One region of the Asanoa sp. NPDC049573 genome, then DNA from elsewhere that is predicted to be linked to it. Evidence: riboswitches for the same ligand, from Rfam matches in the RefSeq annotation. Region 1 holds a riboswitch; the other holds the start of a gene.
The links. A riboswitch is a leader RNA that binds a small molecule or an ion and turns the genes downstream of it on or off. The one in region 1 is predicted to bind ZMP and ZTP.
Positions count from the first base shown of each region.

Region 2: linked by a shared signal. The riboswitch ahead of AB0J74_RS33140 (tetrahydrofolate dehydrogenase/cyclohydrolase catalytic domain-containing protein) and the one ahead of glyA (serine hydroxymethyltransferase) in region 1 are both predicted to bind ZMP and ZTP.

Region 1 is NZ_JBFAPI010000041.1:8,858-13,048, reverse strand. It holds gene AB0J74_RS38370 (metallophosphoesterase) at 1-349, shown strand, start outside; gene glyA (serine hydroxymethyltransferase) at 906-2,174, opposite strand; ZMP/ZTP riboswitch at 2,198-2,286, opposite strand; gene ilvD (dihydroxy-acid dehydratase) at 2,339-4,186, opposite strand.
Region 2 is NZ_JBFAPI010000021.1:84,035-88,225, forward strand. It holds gene AB0J74_RS33130 (aldo/keto reductase) at 1-117, opposite strand, end outside; gene AB0J74_RS33135 (PLP-dependent aminotransferase family protein) at 164-1,552, shown strand; ZMP/ZTP riboswitch at 1,574-1,656, shown strand; gene AB0J74_RS33140 (tetrahydrofolate dehydrogenase/cyclohydrolase catalytic domain-containing protein) at 1,669-2,532, shown strand; gene AB0J74_RS33145 (DUF5709 domain-containing protein) at 2,845-3,288, shown strand; gene AB0J74_RS33150 (LLM class flavin-dependent oxidoreductase) at 3,369-4,191, shown strand, end outside.

The DNA.
Region 1 (4,191 bases):
GGCCGGCCCGACGATCCCCAACCCGAGCCGGGTGCTGGTCGAGGGCTCGACCGGCGGCGCCGGCCTGCGCGGCCTGGAGGGCGAGCAACCCACGCCGCTGCAGATGTCGGTCCTCTACTTCGACGACGCCAAGAAGCTCCAGGCCTACGACGACATCCAGTTGGGCGGCACCGGCCAGGCCCAGGTGACGCTCAACCGCTCGGTCATCGCCCGCCCCCCGGCCAAGCCGACCCCTACCCCGACGGCGCCCACCCCGACGGGCACGCCGCCGGACGACACCACCGCGCCCCCGACCGAGCCCGTCGAACCGCTCTCGACGACCCCATCCGGAACCCCGGCCCGCCGCTGATCGTGGCGGGCGGGATCCCGTCAATGAGGGGTCTCCAACTGGGCGGCCGCCCGGGCATACACCTCGGTGCCTGGTTTCGACGCTGGGCCATGTCGGGCCCATCGTCGTCGCCAGCGCCCGGTCAGCGGCCTTCGGCGTCACCCAGATACACGCCGGAATACCCGTGATCAGGGCTGCCCCGCCACTTGGCGGTGATCGGAGGGCCGGTCGGTCGGCGGTTCAGCGGTGGGCGGTGATCGGTGCGCCAGCCGGGCCGCGGTCGGGGGTGGGCGGCGATTGGAGGGCCAATCGGGCATACGGTGGGCGGTCGGGGGTGGGCGGCGATCGGAGGGCCAGCCGAGCCGCGGTCCGCGGATAGATCCCCCGACGCGTCTCCTGTGCCATCTGCGCACCACGCGACCAGCGGGGTTTGGGGTGTGGGCGACCGGCGGCGGACCTGGCAGCGGAGCGTTGTCTGGCGGGAGCGACGGTCGTGCCCACCGCGGACCCGAGCCATCCCCTCCTCGAGACCCCTACGGTTGGGCGGCGTGCGACCGCCGCCCAACCGCTGCGCGGGTCAGGCTGCCCGGTACCCCGGCATCGGGAAAGCGGAGAGCAGGTCACGGACCTCGCCGGCGATGCGGTCGATGGTCGCCTCGTCGTCCTTGAGCGCGGCCGTGACCGTCTCGTCCATCCAGGCCGCCACCTGGGGCATGTGTTCCTCGGTCAGGCCGCGGGTGGTCAGGGCCGGCGTGCCGAGCCGGATGCCGGACGGGTCGAACGGCTTGCGGGTGTCGAACGGCACCGTGTTGTAGTTGAGTTCGATGCCCGCCCGGTCGAGTGCCTGCGCCGCCGGCTTGCCCGCGATGCCCTTGCTGGTCAGGTCGGCCAGGATCAGGTGGTTGTCGGTGCCGCCGGAGATCAGGCTGAAGCCGTGGTCGGTCAGGGCGGTCGCGAGGGCCGCGGCGTTGGCGACCACCTGATGCGCATATTTCCGGAAATCGGCGGTGGCGGCCTCCTTCAACGACACCGCGATCGCCGCCGTGGTGTGGTTGTGCGGGCCGCCTTGCAGGCCGGGGAAAACCGCCTTGTCGATGGCCGTCGCGTGTTCCGCGGTCGTCATGATCATGGCGCCGCGGGGGCCGCGCAGGGTCTTGTGTGTCGTCGTGGTGATGACGTCGGCGTGGCCGACCGGCGACGGGTGCGCGCCGCCCGCGATCAGGCCGGCGATGTGTGCGATGTCGGCGACCAGGATCGCGCCGACCTCGCGGGCAACGGCGGCGAAACCCGGAAAATCAATCGTCCGGGGTACGGCGGTGCCGCCGCAGAAGATCACCTTGGGACGCTCGGCGCGGGCCAGGTCGCGGACCTGGTCGAGGTCGACCCGGCCGGTCTCCCGGTCGACGTCGTAGCGGACCGGGTTGAACCACTTGCCGGTGGCCGACACCGACCAGCCGTGGGTCAGGTGGCCGCCCATCGGCAGCGACATGCCCATCACGGTGTCGCCGGGCTTCAGGAACGCCAGGTAGACGGCGAGGTTGGCCGGCGAACCCGAGTAGGGCTGGACGTTGGCGTGGTCGACACCGAACAGGCTCTTGGCCCGGTCGATCGCCAGCGTCTCGATCGGGTCGATCAGCTGCTGGCCCTCGTAGTAACGCTTGCCCGCGTAGCCCTCACTGTATTTGTTCGTCAAAACGGTGGAACTGGCCTCGAGCACCGCTTCGGAGACGTAGTTCTCGGAAGCGATCATCCGCAGCTTGTCGTGCTGGCGGGTGGCCTCGGCCTCGATCAGCGCGGCGAGATCGGGGTCTTCGGCGGCGAGGTGGGGAATCGGTGGCACGTGCACGGCAGCCTCCTGAGGCGTCGAGAACGCCACACCCAGGCGCGCGGTGCGTCGTTGCCTGCGGTCGCTCCCCGGTGGTCAGTTCCACCTCGCTGCGCCAGTCGCGAGTACCCGCAAATGCTAGCCGAGCCGGCGGCCGCCCGGGGCGGCCGCCGGGTAACGACGAATTACTCCGGCACCTTGCGGTAGGCGCCGTCACTGGCCGAGGTGGCCATCGACGCGTACGCCCGCAGCGCCGCCGACACCGTGCGCTGGCGGTCGACCGGCGTGTAGGGCTTGTCGCGCTTCTCCTGCGCGACCCGGCGCGCGTCGAGCACGTCGTCGGGCACGTCGAGGGTCAGCGACCGGGACGGGATGTCGATCACGATCTCGTCGCCGTCTTCGACCAGGGCGATCAGGCCGCCGCCGGCCGCCTCCGGGGAGACGTGGCCGATCGACAGGCCGGACGTGCCGCCGGAGAAGCGGCCGTCGGTGATCAGCGCGCACAGCTTGCCGAGCCCGCGGCCCTTGAGGAACGAGGTCGGGTAGAGCATCTCCTGCATACCGGGACCGCCGCGCGGGCCCTCGTAGCGGATGACCACGACGTCACCCGGCTGGATCTCCTTGGCCAGGATGCCGTCGACGGCGGCCTCCTGCGACTCGAACACCTTGGCCGGGCCGCGGAACCGCCACAGTTCCTCGTCGACGCCGGCCGTCTTGACGACCGAGCCTTCCGGCGCGAGGTTGCCGTGCAGTATGGCCAGCCCGCCGTCGGCGGTGTAGGCGTGCGCGAAGTCGCGGATGCACCCGTCGGCCGCGTCGGTGTCCAACGTGGACCATCGGTTCTCCGTCGAGAACGGCTCGGTGGTGCGCACGCCGCCGGGCGCCGCGTGGAACAGCTCGAGCGCCGCGTCGGAGGCGGAGCCGCCGCGGATGTCCCACTCGGCCAGCCACGTGTTCAGGTCGGGGGAGTGCACTGAGTGCACGTCGGTGTTGAGCGCACCGCCGCGGGCCAGCTCGCCCAGGATGGCGGGGATGCCGCCGGCGCGGTGCACGTCTTCCATGTGGAACTTCTGCGTGTTGGGTGCGACCTTCGACAGGCACGGCACCCGGCGCGAGATCGCGTCGATGTCGGTGACGGTGAAGTCGAGTTCGGCCTCGCGCGCGGCGGCCAGCAGGTGCAGCACCGTGTTGGTGGAGCCGCCCATCGCGACGTCGAGCGCGACCGCGTTCTCGAACGCCGGCCGGCCGGCGATGGCGCGCGGCAGCACCGAGGCGTCGTCGCCGTCGTAGTAGCGGCGGGCCAGGTCGACGACCGTGCGGCCGGCGTCGGTGAACAGCTTGCGGCGGGCCGCGTGGGTGGCCAGCGTCGAGCCGTTGCCGGGCAGCGACAGGCCGATCGCCTCGGTCAGGCAGTTCATCGAGTTGGCGGTGAACATCCCGGAGCAGGAGCCGCAGGTCGGGCAGGCCGACCGCTCGATCTCGCCGAGTTCGGCGTCGGTCACCTCGTCGTTGGACGCGGCGATCATCGCGTCGATCAGGTCGAGCTTGTTGCCCACCACGCCGTCGACGGCGATCGTCTTGCCGGCCTCCATCGGGCCGCCGGAGACGAACACGGTGGGAATGTTGAGCCGCAGCGCGGCGATGAGCATGCCCGGCGTGATCTTGTCGCAGTTGGAGATGCAGACCAGGGCGTCGGCACAGTGCGCGTTGACCATGTATTCGACCGCGTCGGCGATCAGCTCGCGGCTGGGCAGCGAGTAGAGCATGCCGCCGTGGCCCATCGCGATGCCGTCGTCGACCGCGATCGTGTTGAACTCGCGGCCCACGCCGCCGGCCTCGGCCACCGCGTCGGCGACGAGCGCGCCCATGTTGCGCAGGTGCACATGCCCGGGTACGAACTGCGTGAAGCTGTTGGCGATAGCCACGATCGGCTTGCCGAAGTCGTCGTCGGTCATCCCGGTGGCCCGCCAGAGGGCCCGGGCGCCGGCCATCGTCCGTCCGTGTGTCGAAGTTCTGGAGCGCAGCTCAGGCATGTTGT
Region 2 (4,191 bases), on a different contig from region 1:
GGCCGTGTCGATCCAGGTGCCGCCCGCGTCGACGAAGCGGTCGAGGATGGCGAACGCGCGCTTCTCGTCGACGGTGGTGCCGAACATCATGGCGCCGAGTACCAGGTTATCCATCATGGGATCGACGATAGTAACGATCGGTCAGGCCGTACGCTCCAATGTCGTGGCACTTTCCCAGACCAATCTGGCGTGGGCGACGCTGCTCGACCCAACCGGCCGCGGCCCGGCGCACCAGCGCCTGGCCCGGGCGCTGCGGGCGGCGATCCGCTCCGGTCGGCTGCCGACCGGCTCGGCGGTGCCGCCCAGCCGCGCACTCGCGGAGGAACTGGGTTGCTCGCGCTGGGTGGTCACCGAGGCCTACGGCCAACTGGTCACCGAGGGCTACCTGGCGGCCCGGGTCGGGTCGGCGACCCGCGTGGCGTGGACCCCCGACGACGCACCACGGGGCCGGGTCCCGCGGCCGCGGCCGACGCCGCCCTCGCCCCGCTACGACCTTTCGCCAGGCCTGCCTGACCTACGCGCCTTCCCCCGCCGCCGGTGGGCCGACGCGGTCGCGGCGGTCACCGGCGCCGTCTCCGTCGACGACCTCGGCCCGCCCGACCCGCGCGGCCACCCGACGGCCCGCCGCACCATCGCGGAATACCTGCAGCGGTCCCGCGGCGCCGTCGCGACCGCCGACACCGTCACGGTCTGCGCCGGCATCACCGACGGCCTCACCCGGCTCGCCCGGGCGTTGCGCCGCGTCGGCGTCCAGAGCGTCGCGGTCGAGGAACCCGGCTGGCTACGGCTGCGCGCGGCGGTCACCAGCGCCGGCCTGTCGGCCCGCCCGGTGCCTGTCGACGGCGACGGCCTACGGGTCGACGCCCTGTCGGATGTCCGCGCCGTCGTCGTCGGCGCCGCACACCAGTTCCCCAGCGGCGCGGTCCTCTCCCCCGCCCGGCGCGCCGCGCTGGTGCGCTGGGCCCGGTCGGTCGAAGGCTTCGTGATCGAAGACGACTACGACGCCGAGTTCCGCTACGACCGCCGCCCGATCGCCGCCATGCAGGGGCTGGACCCGGCCCGGGTGGCGCTGCTCGGCTCGGTGAGCAAGACGCTCTCGCCCGCGCTCGGCCTCGGCTGGCTGCTGGCACCGCGCATGCTGTCCGCCGCAGCCGACCCGGTGACCGCGGCGCCACCGGTGCTCGACCAACTGGCGCTGGCCACGTTCGTCGACCGCGGCTGGTACGACGCCCATCTCCGCGCCGCCCGCCGCCGCTTCCGTGCCCGCCGCGACCGGTTGCTGGCCGCGCTCGCCGAGACGATCCCGGAGGCCACCGTCGAAGGCACCGCCGCCGGCCTGCACGTGCTCCTCCAACTCCCCGACGGCACCGACGCCGGCGCCGTGGTCCGCGAGGCCGCCCGCGCCGGCCTGCGCCTGGTCGACCTGGACACCTACCGGGCCGAGAAGCCCGCCACGCCGACCCCGGTGCTGGTCCTCGGCTACGGCAACCTCGCCGACGGCGAGATCGCCCCCGCGGTGGCCCGGCTCAGGACGACCCTCGACCGGGTCTAGCCCGGAGCGCTCTGGCATGCTGGAGGTGAGCGCGACTGGCGGCACAGGATGGCACTGACCATCGGGGAGCCCGCCCGTGAGCATCGACCGCCTGGGTGCCCACGGTCGAGGGGGAAATGACGATGTCCGCACGCCTGCTGCCCGGCGGTCCGGTCGCCGAGAGCATCCTGGCCGACGTCTCCGACCGCGTCCGCGTGCTGCGCGACAAGGGCGTCACGCCAGCGCTGGCCACGATCCTGGTCGGCGACGACGACGCCAGCGCGGGCTACATCCGGATCAAGCAACGACAGGCCGCCGACCTCGGCTTCGTCTCACCGCACGCGCACCTGCCGGCCGACAGCACCCAGGCCGACCTCGAACGGGTGATCGCCGAGTTCAGCACCGACCCCGCGGTGCACGGTCTCCTCGTGCAACACCCGGTGCCCGGCCACCTCGACTACGACCAGGCCCTGAGCGTCATGGACCCGGACAAGGACGTCGACGGGATGCACCCGGTCAACATGGGCCGCCTCGCGCTCGGCCTGCCCGGCCCCCTGCCCTGCACACCGGCCGGCATCGAGGCGATCCTGGCGCACTACGACATCCCGGTAGCCGGCCACGAGGTCGTCATCCTCGGCCGCGGCGCGACGCTGGGCCGCCCGTTGGCGATGCTGCTCGCGCAGAAGCGCCCCACCGCCAACGCCGCCGTCACCGTCGTACACACCGGCGTCAAAGACTGGCCGCGCTACACCTTGCGGGCCGACATCCTGATCGCGGCCGCCGGCGTGCCCGGCATCATCCAGCCGGAACACGTCCGCCCCGGCTCGACGGTGATCGGCGGCGGCGTCCGCTACGAGGGCCGCCGCCTCCTCCCCGACGTCGACGAATCCTGCGCCGAGGTGGCGGGCGCGATCACACCGCGCGTCGGTGGCGTCGGGCCGACGACGGTCGCGATGCTGTTCCGCAACGCGGTCAGCGCGGCCGAGCGGGCGACAAGCTAGACACCGAGCATGGCCGGGCGCCGGTAGGTGTCCTGGCGCGTACATGTTCTCGCATGTGGCCACATGCGAGAACATGTACGCCCGAAGAGACCCCACCCGACTCGTCGGCGCCGGCCCCGACCCGCGGCGACCGCGCGGGCCACACCGATCCCGAGCGGGAGGGGCGATCGGCGCGGTACCGCACCAGAACGGGTAGCCCTCGCATTGCTCGCGAAAGCGGACGTATCGCTCGGGCCATTAGGGCCGGCTGGCCCGCTGACGGGCGGGTCTTAGGCTTGCACGCGACTGTGGCCCGAGTGGAATGAGGAAGCGATGAGTCAGGACCCGGATTTCGAGGTGCTTGAAGACGACGGGGTGCTCGACGCCTCCGACACGCTCGACGACGACCGCGTCGCCGACCCGTTGGACGTCGGCATCGCCCCGGCCGACCGGTGGAGCGGTGCCAACCGCTTCGGCACGACGGCGGCCGAGGAGCGCGCGGGCGAGTCGCTCGAGCAACTGCTGGCGCAGGAGGAGCCCGACGTCGACCCGGACGCGGACCCGGCCGACGACGAAGACGAGATCAGCCGCCGCGGTTACGAGCAGGACCCCCGCGCCGGCCGGCTGGTCGAGGACGACCAGGGATTCGGCGAGGACGACCAGGCCGACTCGGTAGCGTGGGATGCCGGGATCGATGCCGGCGGTGCCAGCGCCGAAGAGGCCGCGGTGCACGTGGTCGACGGCCCCGACGACGATGGTGACGGACCTCTCCGCTGAGCCACCGCACCAGCCGGGCCTACCGGAATAGTTGCGGCGTCAAATAAGTTGACGGTGGCTGACGAACCGAGGTGTTTGACATGCAATTCGGGCTATTCTCCGTCGGCGACGTGACGCCGGACCCGACCAACCGCACCACCCCCAGTGAGCACGACCGCATCAAGGCCATGATCGCGATCGCGCTCAAGGCCGAAGAGGTCGGTCTCGATGTCTTCGCGACCGGTGAGCACCACAATCCGCCGTTCGTGCCGTCGTCGCCCACCACGATGCTGGGCTACATCGCGGCGCGCACGGAGCGGTTGCTGCTCTCCACCGCGACGACGCTGATCACCACCAGCGACCCGGTGAAGATCGCCGAAGACTTCGCGATGCTCCAGCACGTGGCCGACGGCCGGGTCGACCTGATGCTCGGCCGCGGCAACACCGGGCCGGTCTATCCCTGGTTCGGGCAGGACATCCGCAACGGCATCCCGCTGGCCATCGAGAACTACGCGCTACTGCACCAGTTGTGGCGTGAAGAGGTGGTCGACTGGAAGGGCCGGTTCCGCACGCCCCTGCAGTCGTTCACCTCGACGCCGCGCCCGCTCGACGGCGTGCCGCCGTTCGTCTGGCACGGCTCGATCCGCAGCCCGGAGATCGCCGAGCAGGCCGCCTACTACGGTGACGGCTTCTTCGCCAACCACATCTTCTGGCCCAAGGAGCACACCCAGCGCATGATCGGGCTCTACCGGGAGCGCTTCGCCCACTACGGGCACGGCACCCCGGAGCAGGCCATCGTCGGCCTCGGCGGTCAGGTCTTCATGCGCAAAAACAGTCAGGACGCCGTACGCGAGTTCCGGCCCTACTTCGACGAGGCCCCCGTCTACGGGCACGGCCCGTCGCTGGAGGAGTTCACCCGGGAGA